DNA from 3 places in the Amycolatopsis sp. NPDC006131 genome. Region 3 is predicted to be linked to each of the others. Evidence: riboswitches for the same ligand, from Rfam matches in the RefSeq annotation. Region 3 holds a riboswitch; each other region holds the start of a gene.
What was found. Region 3 has a riboswitch for cobalamin ahead of ABZ215_RS17790 (ABC transporter substrate-binding protein). Riboswitches for the same ligand answer to the same signal wherever they lie in the genome.

Region 1: another riboswitch for cobalamin. It lies ahead of ABZ215_RS28615 (HoxN/HupN/NixA family nickel/cobalt transporter); the one in region 3 lies ahead of ABZ215_RS17790 (ABC transporter substrate-binding protein).
Region 2: another riboswitch for cobalamin. It lies ahead of ABZ215_RS23970 (CbtB-domain containing protein); the one in region 3 lies ahead of ABZ215_RS17790 (ABC transporter substrate-binding protein).

The regions. Positions count from the first base shown of each region.
Region 1 covers NZ_JBEXTX010000067.1:30,177-34,903, reverse strand. The annotation lists gene ABZ215_RS28625 (zf-HC2 domain-containing protein) at 1-677, opposite strand, end outside; gene ABZ215_RS28620 (sigma-70 family RNA polymerase sigma factor) at 848-1,402, shown strand; gene ABZ215_RS28615 (HoxN/HupN/NixA family nickel/cobalt transporter) at 1,391-2,443, opposite strand; cobalamin riboswitch at 2,487-2,657, opposite strand; gene ABZ215_RS28610 (TetR family transcriptional regulator) at 2,704-3,306, opposite strand; gene ABZ215_RS28605 (DMT family transporter) at 3,378-4,304, shown strand; gene ABZ215_RS28600 (ATP-dependent DNA ligase) at 4,265-4,727, shown strand, end outside.
Region 2 covers NZ_JBEXTX010000049.1:42,796-47,522, reverse strand. The annotation lists gene ABZ215_RS23980 (iron ABC transporter permease) at 1-1,265, shown strand, start outside; gene ABZ215_RS23975 (ABC transporter ATP-binding protein) at 1,262-2,326, shown strand; cobalamin riboswitch at 2,370-2,539, shown strand; gene ABZ215_RS23970 (CbtB-domain containing protein) at 2,570-2,806, shown strand; gene ABZ215_RS23965 (CbtA family protein) at 2,817-3,554, shown strand; gene ABZ215_RS23960 (VanZ family protein) at 3,915-4,490, shown strand; gene ABZ215_RS23955 (hypothetical protein) at 4,631-4,727, opposite strand, start outside.
Region 3 covers NZ_JBEXTX010000030.1:25,461-30,187, reverse strand. The annotation lists gene ABZ215_RS17805 (hypothetical protein) at 1-25, shown strand, start outside; gene ABZ215_RS17800 (hypothetical protein) at 395-628, shown strand; gene ABZ215_RS17795 (iron chelate uptake ABC transporter family permease subunit) at 666-1,700, opposite strand; gene ABZ215_RS17790 (ABC transporter substrate-binding protein) at 1,697-2,692, opposite strand; cobalamin riboswitch at 2,765-2,887, opposite strand; gene ABZ215_RS17785 (hypothetical protein) at 2,916-3,149, opposite strand; gene ABZ215_RS17780 (sulfite exporter TauE/SafE family protein) at 3,323-4,099, opposite strand; gene ABZ215_RS17775 (methyltransferase domain-containing protein) at 4,201-4,727, opposite strand, start outside.

The sequences.
Region 1 (4,727 bases), on a different contig from region 3:
GACGGCTCGGCGAGGTCCCGGCCGGTCTCGCCGGTGCTGGTGCGGCTCGCCGGTTCGGCACCGGCCCGGTTGCCCGGCCACGGCCGCCGGCCGTCGCGGCGCGCCACCAGCACCGCGCAGAACAGGCCGAACAGCAGCGGCAGGTGGCTGGCCAGCCGTTCCCAGCCGACCCGGCCGGCGACCAGGTCCAGCACGGACAACCCGACGAGCACCGCGGCGAAGCTGAGCAGGACCGGCAGCTGGCTGCGTGCCTGCCGCGGCTTCGCGGCCGCCCACAGCAGGGCGATCGCGATGGCGAAGTTGAACGCCGCGGCCTCGTGTTCGAGGTGCGATCCCGGCTGAACGGCCATCCCGTCGGCCATCCGCTGGGGCACGAACAACAGCGACACCACGATGGACAACTGGGCGATCGCGGTGAGGACCAGCGCCAGCCGCGGCCAGTCGAGCCGCACCGGCCGGGCGGTCGCGGGCGCGTGGGCGAGCACTCGCGCCGACACGTCCGGCGACGCGGCGGCCGGCTCGAGGCGCACCAGGCGCGTCACCGCCGCCGCCTCGTCCTGCCAGGTCAGACAGGCCGCGCAGCGCGAGACGTGCTCGTCGAGCGCCACCGGATCCACCCCGGGGTCCTCGCCGTCGAGATTGGCGGAGATCGCCTCGCGCGCGGTTGCACAGTCCATATTTGCATTGTCGTCCGCGCGCACTGGATGGTTCCCCTCACCGCTCCGGATTCTGGGACCGGTTGGGATTTCACAGACCTGTGATGTTTCCTTGACGCCGGATGCCGCGGAGGCCATAAGGTCATCGGTCAGGGCCCGCACCGTCAGGCCGCACTGGGAGGAACGCGAACGTGGACGACGACGAGATCACCCGGGACGCCTTCCTGGCGGCGCGCGGCGATCGGGTGGCCGCCGAGCGCTTCGTGTCCGCCACCCAACGACAGCTGCACCGCCTGCTGACCTACCTGTCCAACCCCGGCGTCGCCGAGGACCTGGTGCAGGAGACCTACCTGCGCGCCTTCGCCGCCCTGCCGTCGTTCGCAGGCCGGTCGCCCGCCCGGATGTGGCTGCTGTCGATCGCCAAGCGCGTCGCCGCCGACCACCTGCGCGGCACCCGCCGCCGCCCGCAGACCAGCCAGGTCGACGACTGGGTGGCCACCGCGGAGCAGAGCGGCGCCCAGACGCCGGACCACGGCCGGCTCGTCGTGCTGCGCAAGCTGATCGCCGAGCTGGAGCCGGAGCGCCGCGAAGCGTTCGTGCTCACGCAGGTGATCGGGCTGTCCTACGCCGACGCGGCGGAGGTGTGCGACTGCGCGGTCGGCACCATCCGGTCCCGCGTGTTCCGGGCCCGCGAGGACCTGACCGCCGCGCTCAGCTCGAACGGGCGGGCGGCCTCACTCGGCTGAGCTCCACCGGTGCTCGACCCTGGCGAGCCGCCAGTACGCGATCGCGGCCGCCCACACCACCACGAACAACCCGACGACGATGTAGCCGACGCTGTCGAGGTCGATGTCCGCGATCCAGTCGATCAGCGCGCCCGACCAGCCCAGGTCGTCCCTGGCCACACCGACCAGCTCGATCGTGCCGATGACCAGCGCCACCGCGACGGACAGGCCGGTGATCGTGAGGTTGTAGTAGATCTTGCGGACCGGGTTGGCGAACGCCCAGTCGTAGGCGAAGTTCATGAACGTGCCGTCGAGCGTGTCGAACAGGCTCATGCCGGCGGCGAACAGCAGCGGCAGGCACAGGATCGCGTACCAGGGCAGGCCCGCCGCCGCGCCGGACCCGGCCAGTGCCAGGAGCAGCACCTCGGTCGCGGTGTCGAATCCGACGCCGAACAGCAGCCCGACCAGGTACATCTGGCCCGGGCGGCGGATCGAGCGGGTGAGCCTGCCGAGGAAGCGGTTGACGAACCCGCGCGAGTCGAGCCGCGCCTCCAGCTCGGCCTCGTCGAAGCGGCCGCGGCGCAGCTCGCGCCACACCTTCCAGATGCCGATCAACGCGACCAGGTTCAGGATGCCGATCAGGTACAGGAACCCGCCGGACGCTCCGGTGGAGATCACGCCGAGCACCTTGTGCGCGGACGAGCCGTCCTCGGTCCAGCTCAGGATGCCCTTCGCGCCGATCGCGACGAGCACCGCCAGCACGACGACCACGGTGGAGTGCCCCAGCGCGAACCAGAACCCGACCGAAACCGGGCGCTGGCCCTCGGCCATCAGCTTGCGGGTGGTGTTGTCGATCGCGGCGATGTGGTCGGCGTCGAACGCGTGCCGCATGCCGAGCGTGTACGCCGTCAGCCCCAGCCCGAAGCCGAACACCTGCGCGCCGACGGCGTAGTGCCCGGGCACCACGAGCAACGCGAGAATCCCGAACGCGACCGCGTGCAACACGACGATCGCCAGCAGCAACAGACCCGTGCGGTAGGTGTCCTGCCTGCGCCAGGACATGGTGGGTGAAGTCCCCATGGAGACCGCCTTCCAGCACCTCGTGGATGGTCCAACGTGCCGTGGCCGGTCTCCTGGCTTCGGATCGACATCCGCGGCCCGCCTTCCCGGACTCGCGTCCAGTGGCTGTCCCGGGCCGGGACTTCCCGTTCACAGTGGCGAGGGCCGCGCCGGTTTCACACCGGACTTCCCGAGCACCACGGCCCGCTCACGGTACGTTTCGGCCTCGCGGCGGGGCAAGAGCCATCCCGGTGACCGGCGCCCTACCGCCGGGACGCCGAGTTGTGCTGCGCCGCCGTCGCTTCGTCCACCAGCGACTTCGCGACGCGTTTGGCCGTGGCGACCGCCGTCGGCGCGACCTCCAGCGACGCCGCGACCGTCGCGCCCTCGACCAGGACGAGCAGCGCCTCCGCCAGCCGTGCCGGGTTCCGCGCGCCCGCGTCCGCAGCCAGATCCCGCAGGTAGCCCAGCAACCACTGCTTCGACGCCGCGATCACCTGCCGGCCGGGGTGGTCGGCCGACGGCAGTTCGGCGTGCGCGTTGACGAACGCGCAGCCGCGCGTGTTCTCGGTGTCGAGCCAGTCGGCGAGCGCGTCGAACACCCTGAGCAGCTTCTCGGCCGGAGTCGTCCGGGAGCCGGCGAAGGAGCGCACCCGCTCCCGCCACCGCTCGTCCCGGCGGCGCAGGTAGAGCGCGACCAGGTCGGCCTTGGAGCCGAACCGGTCGTACAGGGTCTTCTTGGTGACCCCGGCCTCGGCGGCGATCGTGTCCACACCGACCGCGTGGATCCCGTTGTCGTAGAACAGTTTCCCGGCGACCGTGAGGATCCGTTCGGCGGCCGGGGTCAGCGGCTTGTCCGTCTCCACGACTTGACAGTACACCGACCGGTATAGCTACCGTGGACTATACAGACCGGTATACCTGTGCGGGAGGGTGCATGCGGGGGAACGTCGTCGCCGGAAGCGGTTTCGTCCTGTTCTGGAGCTCCGGGTTCGTCGGCGCGACGCTGGGCGCCAGGTCCGGCGGCGCGGTGTCCCTCCTGGCCTGGCGGTTCCTGGCCGCGGGGCTGCTGCTCGGCGTGTGGTGGGTGGTCCGGCGGCGCTCGATGCGGCCGCGCGACGCCGCGATCCAGGCCGGTCTCGGTGCGCTCTCCCAGGGCGCGTACCTGTACTGCGTCTACGCGGCGGCCGACCTCGGCGTGGCCGTCGGGACGTCCGCGCTGATCGCGGCGCTGCAGCCGATCGTCGCGGTGGTGCTGAGCCAGTTCGTGCTGGGCGAGCGCGCGGGCGCGCTGCGGTGGGCCGGGCTGGTCGGCGGGCTGGCCGGGGTGGCGCTGGTGGTCGGCGACAACCTGTCCGGCCGCCCCGGCACCCCGCCGCTGGCCTACGCGCTGCCGTTCCTGGCGATGCTCGCACTGGTCGCGGCCACGCTCATCGAACGCAAGACGGCCTCCGCCGTGCCGCTCTGGGACGGGCTGGTGGTGCAGTGCGTGACCAGCGCGGTGCTGTTCACCGGCATCGCGGCGGCCACCGGGCAGCTGGTCGCGCCGGCGGATCCGGACTTCTGGGTCGCGGTCGGGTGGGTCGTCGTGTTTTCCACGTTCGGGGGATATGGCTGCTACTGGCTGGTCCTTCGTCGTAGCTCGGTGACGACCGTGTCCGGCCTGCTGTACCTCACACCGCCTACCACGATGATCCTCGCCTGGCTCATGTTCGACGACACGATCACGCTGCGTGGCCTGCTCGGGCTGGTCGTCTGTCTCGGCGCGGTCGCGCTGGTCCTGCGTCCCCGGAAATTGTCGGTGGGGCGGGAGATGATGTCCGCATGTTGCTCGCCGACGTCGTCACAGCCTCCGCCTCGCTAGCGGCCACCCGCTCGCGCAAGGCGAAGATCGCGACGCTGGCGGACCTGCTCAACCGCGCGGACGAGCGGGAGCTGCCCGCCGTGGTCGCCTTCCTGACCGGACGGCCCACCCAGGGCCGGATCGGGACGGGGTGGCGCACGCTGGCCGAGCTGGGCGCGCGCCCGGCTGACGAACCGAACCTGACCGTGGCCGGGGTCGACGAGGTCCTCGGCGAAGTGGGAGCCGCTTCGGGCAGCGGGTCGGCCAGGCGCCGGGCCGGCCTGCTGACGGAGTTGTTCTCCCGCGCCACCGAAGCCGAACAGCAGTTCCTCTTCCGCCTGCTCACCGGTGAGCTGCGGCAGGGGGCGCTGGAGGGCGTGATGCTCGACGCGATCGCGGCGGCGGCGGACGTGCCCGCCGAAGCGGTCCGGCGCGCGTTCATGC
Region 2 (4,727 bases), on a different contig from region 3:
TCTGGCACGTGCTGCTGGTGGCCCCGCTGGCCGTGCCGGCGTTCGTGAACAGCTACGGCTGGGTTTCCGTCCTCCCGGAAGCCAGCGGATATCTCGGTGCCCTGCTGATCGTGACATTGTCCTACTTCCCGCTGGTCTACCTTCCGGTCGTGGCCGCGTTCCGCGGGCTCGACCCGGCGCTGGAGGAGAGCGCCCGCACGCTCGGCCTCGGTCCCGCGGCGACGTTCTGGCGCATCGTGCTGCCGCAGCTGCGTCCCGCGCTGCTGGGTGGGTGCCTGCTGGTCGCGCTGCACCTGCTGGCCGAGTTCGGCGCGCTGCAGATGCTGCGGTTTCCCACCTTCACCACGGCGATCTACGACCAGTTCCAGTCCTCCTACAACGGGCCCGCCGCCAACATGCTCGCTGGTGTGCTGGTGTTGCTGTGCCTGCTCTTGTTACTGGGTGAGCTCCGGCTCCGCGGCCGTGCACGCCACGCCCGCGTGGGCGCAGGCTCGGCCCGCAGGGTCACGCCGACCAGCCTGCGAGGCGGGACTGCCCCGGTCTTGCTGGCGCTGGCGGTCCTCGTCGGCCTCGCGCTCGGGGTGCCAGTGGGCAGCCTCGTGTTCTGGTTGGTCACCGGCGCCTCGACCGGTGTGCCGGTCAGCGACTTGTCCTCGGCAGCGGCTGCCTCGCTCGGGCTCGGTGGCGTGGCCGGGGTCGTCACCGTCGTCGTGGCGATCCCGGTCGCCTGGCTGGCGGTGCGGCATCGCGGCTGGTGGGTGACGCTTGTCGAGCGCTGCACGTACTTCGGCAGCACCCTGCCGGGGATCGTGGTCGCACTGGCGTTGGTGACCGTCAGCATCCGGATGGTCCCCGCGATCTACCAGACCACGGCCTTGCTGATCGTGGCGTACACGATCCTGTTCCTGCCCCGCGCGGTGGTGAACGTGCGGTCGGCGCTCGCACAGGTTCCGCCCGAACTGGAGGACGTCGCGCACGGTCTCGGGCTCAGCCGCCTCGCGACCCTGCGCCGGGTGACACTCCCGCTCATCGCACCCGGTCTGGGGGCGGGCGCGGCGCTGGTCTTCATCGCCGCGGCCACGGAGTTGACCGCAACGCTGCTGCTGTCTCCGATCGGTACCCGGACGCTGGCCACCGAGTTCTGGAGCTACAGCAGCAGCGTCGAATACGGGGCCGCCGCTCCCTACGCCGCCGTGATGGTGCTGCTGTCCGTGCCCGCGACGTACCTGCTCACCCGCGACCCGAGGAGGGCGACCGAAGGATGACCGCGTTGACGGTGACCGCGGTGACCAAGGCATTCGGTGCCATCAGCGTCCTCGAGGGCGTCGATCTGCACGTGCCGGCCCGTGGCATCACCGCCGTCCTGGGCCCCTCGGGATGTGGCAAGACCACGCTCCTGCGGCTGATCGCCGGTTTCGCCGACCCCGATTCGGGCACCATCGCCTTCGGTGACCACCCGGTCTTCACCGCAGGCCGATCGGTCCCGCCCCAGCGGCGCCGGGTCGGTTACGTTCCGCAGGAAGGGGCGCTCTTCCCGCACCGCACGATCGCCGACAACGTCACTTTCGGGCTCGCCCGCCAGGCTCGCCGTACCGGTGATCGCCTGCACGAGCTGCTGGATCTGGTCGGTCTCGACAGCGATCTGGCATCGCGTTACCCGCATCAGCTGTCGGGCGGCCAGCAGCAACGCGTCGCACTGGCCCGGGCACTCGCGCCCCGGCCGTCCGTCGTGCTCCTGGACGAGCCGTTCTCGTCCCTGGACGCCAGCCTCCGTGACGGAACGAGGCGAGCCGTGATGCGTGCTCTGCGTGCCGCGGGAGCCACCGCCGTCCTGGTCACCCACGACCAGGCAGAGGCGTTGTCACTGGCCGACCAGGTTGCCGTGATGCGAGCAGGACGGCTGGTCCAGCTGGACTCCCCGGCGGAGCTGTACCGCCGCCCCCGCGATCCCGCGGTGGCCGGCTTCGTCGGAGAAGCCGTCCTGCTGCCGGCCGACATTCACGACGGCCGTGCGGCCACCGCTCTCGGGACTCTTGCCGTCTGCGGCCCCGCGGTAAACGGGCCGGCAGACGTGCTGATCAGGCCCGAACAGATCCAGGTCCACGAGACCGCGGTCACCGACGGTGCCGACGCGATCGTGGGCGAGGTCAGCTTCTACGGCCACGATGCCGCACTCCGGCTGGACCTCGTGCCCGATGGTCCGCGGGTTGTCGCCCGGGTGCCTGGCAGCGACCTTCCGGGTGAAGGGGCCAAGGTGCGGCTCACCGTCGCCGGCGAGGTGCTCGCCTTCAGCCGTGATGACTCATGTGACAACTATCATCGATAGTGGATTTCACCCGATGCCGGATTGACGGCGTATCACTCGAGCAGCGATGCTGGCCGCCACAAGTGCAGATCGAGGCGACGGTGAGCAGGAACCCGGTGTGAGACCGGGACGGTCCCGCCACTGTGACCGGGAAATGAGCCCCGCAAGCCGGCGACGGCCGGGTCGGGTGATGAACCGGAAGTCAGGAGACTGACCCGTCGTCCTCCCGAATTCGGGGCGTGTGAACCCCGTGAGGAGACCGTCATGACCACACCTGCCGCGTCACAGGCAGTGCCAGGTTCGCAGCTGCTGACCAATCGTTTCCGTGATCTCGTGATCGCCGGACTGGCCGTCGCGATCGCCTTGCTGGCGCTGTACGCGATCTTCCTCGACCAAGGTGCGTTGCTGTCGCCGGTCCTCGGCGATCTCGCATCGACGATGAACTACATCCACGAGTTCGCCCACGACGGCCGGCACCTGCTCGCCGCGCCCTGCCACTGAGGCGGGCGAGATGTCGTTGCTGTCCTCCCTGGGCCGGGGCCTGCTCGCCGGCGGCGGTGCGGGTTTGCTCTCCGGGGCCTTTTCCTGGTGGCTCGCCGAGCCGGTTCTGGATCGCGCGGTCGAGCTGGAATCGGCCAGACAAGCGGCCGCGAACGTGGCGCAGAGCGCGGAAGTCTTCGGGCGCGCCACTCAGCACGCCGGACTCCTGTTCAGCGCGACCGTCACCGGTCTCGCGTTCGGTGTCCTGTTCGGGGTGGTGTACGCGCTGCTCCAGCACAAGCAGCCCGGGGACCGGGCGTGGCCGCTCTCGCTCCGGCTGGCCGGGGCCGGGTTCCTGGCCGTGGAATTCCTGCCGTTCCTGCGTTATCCCGGTAACCCGCCCGGCGTCGGTGACCCCGCCACGGTCTCCTTGCGGGCGAACGCGTGGCTCACCGCGATCGGGGTGAGCATCGTCTTCGTGGTCGCGGCTTGGCAGCTCAACGGTCATCTGCGTCGCCGTGGTGTGCCAGACCCGCTGGTGCAACTCGTTTGTGCCGGCGTGGTGGTCGCGGGACTGGCCACTTTGTTCCTGTTGCCGGACAACCCGGACCCCGTCGCCGCACCGGCATCCCTGGTGTGGGACTTCCGGCTGCTGTCGCTGGCGTCGTTGGGCCTGCTGTGGGCCACACTCGGTGCGGGCTTCGGTCTGCTCGCCGAGCGGGACCGCGGTCGCCTCCGATTCTCGCCGGCGGCGAGCTCAGGAGTGTGAACGAAGCGGAGTACTATCGCGAATAGTAAACTGCCGTGGTTCGTCCGGCATGCCCGGAAGGTGGTGGACAGGTGAGCCAGACGCCGATCTACGAGACGGTGCTGCGCGACCTCCTGAAGCTGTCGCCGGACAGGTCACCACTTCCGGGCAGTCCGGCGGGGTGGTCGTACCGGGACCGCCGACCCGATCGCGGACGGCATCGACGGCGGGAGACCGGTGCCGACGGTTCCGTGGGCCTGAGGGTGTCACCCGGCTGATTGTTTACGGCCGGTCGCCCACCGCGTGTGTCGATGAGGGCGCCGTTCGCGAGGAGTGAGGGTGAGGGTTTTCGGCGCTCACGTGCCCGTGTCCGGTTGGACCATGGTCGTCCTCGTGGTGGGCGGCATCGTCAGTGTGCTCCTTGCGGCACCGCTGGCCCGGCGCCGCGGCTGGCGGCGTGACGGGGCTCTGATCTCGCTGCTGTTGTCGACGGCCGTCGCGTCGGTGACCCTGACGCCGGGCGACGAGCCGCACACCAACGGTGTGAGCAGTTGTCTGCCCGATGACCTGGCGGACTTCGGCCACGACATCGTCCATTCGGGCGGCGGGATCGCAGCCGATCTGCTGAACCTGTTGTTGCTGCTCCCCTTGGCCGGTGCCGTCGTGGTGACCTTCGGCCGAATTCTTCCCGCGGTGTCGGTTGCCATCCTGCTCCCGACGTGCATCGAGCTGGCACAGGTCCAGATTCCCGGCCGGTTCTGCAGTCTCTCTGACCTCGCTGCCAACGTCGGGGGTGGGTTGATCGGCGTGGTACTGGGTCGCGTCGCGCTGGGCCTGCTCCGGACGCGGTCACGCAGAGCAGCGCAGCGCGCGGGCAGTTCAGCTCTCGTCGACAGTCGAGGCGATTCGCAGGCCGACGGCGGCTACGACAAGCCCGATCAGCACGTAGAGGGCTGAGTGTCCCTCCGGGAAGTGCCGCAGGCTGGTCTTCTCGGTCAGCCAGTTCGCGAGGGCGATCGCTGTCCCGAGAACGACGAGTGCGTATCCGGTCGTCCGGGTCGCCCGCGGGCGCGGCAAGTTCGCCATGACCCCACCCGTCAATAGCCGCCTCCGGTCGGGGAAGGCGGGGACGTGCCGGCCGGGCCGGTACCACTAATGGTGATCGTGGTGTCCATGCCCTGTTGCTTGTGGTTG
Region 3 (4,727 bases):
ACCGGTCTACGTGGTGTACGAATAGGGCCCCCGAGCGCGGGGCAGTTGGGAGTCCGCACTCGGGGGCCACTCGCCTGCCACAACGCTCCGAGGGGGAGTTCGAGCGCGGGCAAGACGGCGGTGCCGGAGGTGTCGCGCCCACCCTCCGCGCGGGCCTTATCAGTGAATCGAGGCGAAAGCAGGGCGTGTTACTGGCAGGTCTTCAACAATTTCAGGGAATCCAGGAGATGTCGTCGGGGTCGCCGCCGATGAGGGTCTGCCGGGTGTCCTGTGAGCTGACTCGCATGCCCCACGACGCTAGCGATTGTTGAACGATCCGTCAACCCGGTTGCTCGATTGTTCAACGATCCCCTATTCTGTGGCGCACCACACCGTTCTCGGAAAGGTGCCAGCGATGACCGCGTCCACCCTCAGCCACCGCGACGTCGAGTTCCTGAAAGCGGTTGCCGACGGCCGCGTGGAACTGACCGCGAGCAGCGAGCCGCACGTGTACGTCGACGGACTCTCCTGCTGCGACCAGTTCGGCGCGCGACTGCTGATCCACGCCGGCCTGGTCCGCCGCGTCCCCGGCACCGGCTCCCGCATCCCCGCCAAACTCACCGACGCCGGCCGCGACGCGATCAGGTGACCTGAGGCGGCGCAAGCTGCTCGGGTGGTGAAAAAATCTAGGCGGCCCGCCGCGTCCACTGTGGACGGCTGCGGTACAGCACGGCCACGAACGCGGGCACGCCGATGATCGACGTGACCACGCCGACCGGCACCTCCTGCGGGTCGAGCACCGTACGCGCCAGCGTGTCGACCCACACCAGGAACACCGCGCCGGCCACGGCGGTCACCGGCAGCAGACGTCCGTGGCCGGGGCCGACCAGCGCGCGGGCCGCGTGCGGGAGCACCAGCCCGACGAACCCGACCGCCCCGCAGGCGCTCACCAGCGCGGCCGTCAGTAGCGCGGTGACGCACATCAGCACGATTCGCGTCCGCGTCAGCGCGACCCCGAGCGCCGCGGCGAGGTCCTGTCCGTAGGCGAGCACGTCGAGCGTCCGGGCGTGGCCGAAGCACACCAGCAGCGCGACGACCAGCACCGCGGCGCACACGCCGACCTCGGACCACGACGCGCTGCTGAACGACCCGAGCAGCCAGAACAACACGCCCCGCGTCGTTTCCGCGTCCCCGGCCGTCAGCACGACGAACGAGGTCAGTGCGGAGAACAGCTGCATCGCCGCGACCCCGGACAGCACCACGCGCTCGGTGGTGCCGCCCAGCGTCTGGCTGAGCAGCAGCACGAGCCCGAACGACAGCACCGCCCCGGCGAACGCCCCCGCCGACAACGACACCACTCCCCCGCCGACGCCGAGCACCACGACCAGCACGGCGCCGGTCGACGCGCCCGAGGACACCCCGAGCACGAACGGGTCGGCCAGCGGGTTGCGCAGTAGCGACTGCATGACCGCCCCGCACACCGCCAGACCCGCGCCGCACACGGCGGCGAGCAGGGCGCGCGGGATCCGCAGGTGCCACACGATCCCGTCGCGGACCGGCGAGAGCACCGGCTCCCCGAGACCGAGGTGGGCCAGGACGGTGGCGTACACGTCGCCCACGCCGATCCCGGCCGGGCCGATCGTCACCGCGACGGCCACCGACACCACGAGCAGCGCGAGGCCCCCGGCGCACAGCGGCAGGACGCGCGCGGTGCACGTCACCCGCCGTACCCGAACCCGCGCAGCGCCGCGGCGACCTGCTCGGCGCCGTCCACGGTGCGCAGCGTCGGGTTCATCGCCTGCCCGGACAGCGGCACGTACCGCTTGTTCCGCACCGCGGCCAGGTCGCGGGTCACCGGGTGCGACTCCAGGAACGCGATCTTGGCGGCGGCGTTCTCCGCGGTCTGCGAACGGCGGGTCAGGTCGCCGAGGACGATCACGTCCGGGTCGCGTTCGGCGACCGTCTCCCAGTTGATCTGCGGCCACTCCTCGCGTGTGTCGTCGAAGACGTTGCGGGCGCCGACGGTCGTCGTGATGATGCCGGGCGCGCCGCAGCAACCCGCCAGGTAGGGGGCCTCGGAGTTGGCGAACCAGAACATCAGCCGGGCGTTCGCGCCTGCACCCGCGACCGCGCGCATCCGTTCCTGCAGGCTGGTGACCAGCTGTTCGCCGCGGTCCTCGACGCCGAAGATCCGCGCGAGGTCGCGGATCTCGGTGTAGACGGCGTCCATGGTCAGCGTCTCGGTGCGCGCGCCGTCACCGCCGCCGCTGGTGTCCTTGGCGCACTCGGTCGGCGACAGGTAGGCGGGCACCCCGAGCTGCTCGAACTGCTCGCGGGTGGCGACGCCGCCCTTGCCGAGGATGGCGCCGAACGAGGCGGCGACGAAGTCCGGCTCGGTGGCGAGCACGGTCTCGAACGACGGGTAGTTCTCGGCGAGCCGGGGCACCTTCGCGTTGTCCGCGGCCAGGTGCGGCGGCACGGGATCGGTCCAGGTGGCGGTGCCCGCCATGCGGTCGGCGAGGCCGAGGGACAGCATGATCTCCGCCGCGCCCTGGTTGAGCGCGACCGCCCGCCGCGGCGGTTCCGGCACGCGGACCTGGTGGCCGCAGTTGTCGACGGCCACGGCGGCGGTGTCTCCGGAGGGGGTGGCGCTCGCGCACCCGGTCAGCGCCAGCACGGCGGCGAGGAGCGGGAAGGTGATCGATCGGCGCACAGCGGCCCCTAGCGTCGAGGGCTCATGCGCGGAGCCCGGTCCGGCGGTCTCCCCCGTGGCGGGGGTGCCAGCAGGTCTTCGGACTCGGGGTCGTCCGGGCGGAACGCCTTCCCGGACCGCGTGGTCCAGTGGCCGTTGTCCCGCCCGTCGCCGCTCACCGCTGCGCGTCAGTTCCGGATTCGCACCGGATTCCCTGGCCCCTCGCGGGGCACGACTGGCGGGCTCACGCTACCACGACGACCTCGTCCCCGACCCCGACCGTGCCGGGTTCCACAGTGGACCCGTAGACGCCGAGGCACACGTCGTGCTCACGCGCGATGCGGCGCAGGACGGCCGGGTCCCGGCGGCCGGTGCGCGGATCGGTCCAGTCTTCCTCGGGCACGTCGGCGTCGATCCGGAGGTGGGACCGGAAGCGCAGCGGCTCGGCGCCCTCGCTGTGGGTGGTGATCAGGGACAACCGTGCGCTGTCGAAAGTGCCGCGATCCAGTTGACCGGGTAGCGGACGAGGTTTTACGCCTGCGGATGGCCAGGGGAAGCCGTTCGACTCCTGGCGCGGCCGGACAACGGCCAGGGCCCGCGGCGGTGCCAGCTGATCAAGCGGCGAGACGGCGCCACCGCTTGAAACAGAATCTAGTTCCAGGCCTGCCAGGCCAGCGTGACGGCCAGACCCATGCCCGCCAGCGCGATCGCGACCCGGAGTGGCGCCGCGGGCAGGCGGCGGACCACCGCGGGCCCCACGAAGGATCCGGCGACCAGACCGAGGCACAGGGCCGCCGCCGCGGGCCAGAGCACCGAGCCGGTGAACGCGAACACCACGGCGGCCACCAGGTTGGCCGCTCCGGTGACGATGTTCTTCGCCGCGTTCGTCCTGGCCAGCGGCTGCGCCCAGGCCGCGGACAGCAGCGCCAGCATGATCACCCCGGCCGCCGCGCCGAAGTAGCCGCCGTAGATCGCGACCAGGAACGCGCCCGTGGCGGTGCCCGCGGTCAGCCCGCCGTCACCACGGCCGGCGCGTTCGGCCAGGCGCGGGGAGAACAGCAGCAGAATCGAGGCGCCGCCGATCAGGAACGGGACGATGTAGGCGAACGTGCCCTCCGGGGTGAGCAGCAGCAGCGCGCTGCCCGCCGCGCCGCCGACCGCCGTGATCGCGCACAGCCGCAGCAACCGGGCGCGCTGCCCGCGCAACTCGGGACGCGAACCGGCCGCCGAGCCGACCGTGTTGCCCATCAACGCGACGGTGTTGGTCACGTTCGCGGTGACCGGCGGCACACCGATCGCCAGCAGCGCCGGGTAGGACACCAGCGACGCGAGCCCCGCGATCGAACCGGTCAGGCCCGCCCCGACCCCGGCCACCACGAGGAACAGCAGTTGCCACGGGCCGAGGGTGAGCAGCGGTTCAGCGGGCACGTTGCCCCAATTTACCGCAGGAGCAATCGTTTTCCGGCCGCGCGAGACGAACCCCACTCCTCCACTGTGGAATCAGAGTGCGCTGTCCAGAAGGGACTCCGTCACGGCCTGCGCGCGGTGACGAGCCAGGCAGCCGCGCCCAGGAGCACGCCGTCGGGCGTCTCGTGCGGGACGAGGGCCTCGGTCAGCGCGGCGACCGCCCGCTCGACCGTTTCCGCCGGGTACCGCTCGAAGATCGTCCGCAGCATCGCGCCGCGGCGCAGGAAATCGGCCGCTGACGTGGCGTCGGCGCCGAGCCGGACCGGCGCCCGCACGTCGTCCACGGCGACGCCGGTCAGCCCGGCGCCGGTCAGCAACTCGCGCAGGTAGCCCGGCTGGGCGAACGAGAACGGGCCGGGGCCGGGCGGGACGGCGTCGGCGGTGTCGACGTGCGGGGCGACCGCGTTCAGCGCCAGCACCCGGTGCTCGTTCTCGCGCACGTCCTGCCAGCACAGGAACGCCAGCCGCCCGCCGGGCCGCAGCGCCCGCGCGACGTTGGTGAAGGCGGCGAGCGGGTCGTCGAAGAACATCACGCCGAACCGGCTGAGCGCCAGGTCGAACGAGCCCGCACCGAAGTCGTGGACCTGCA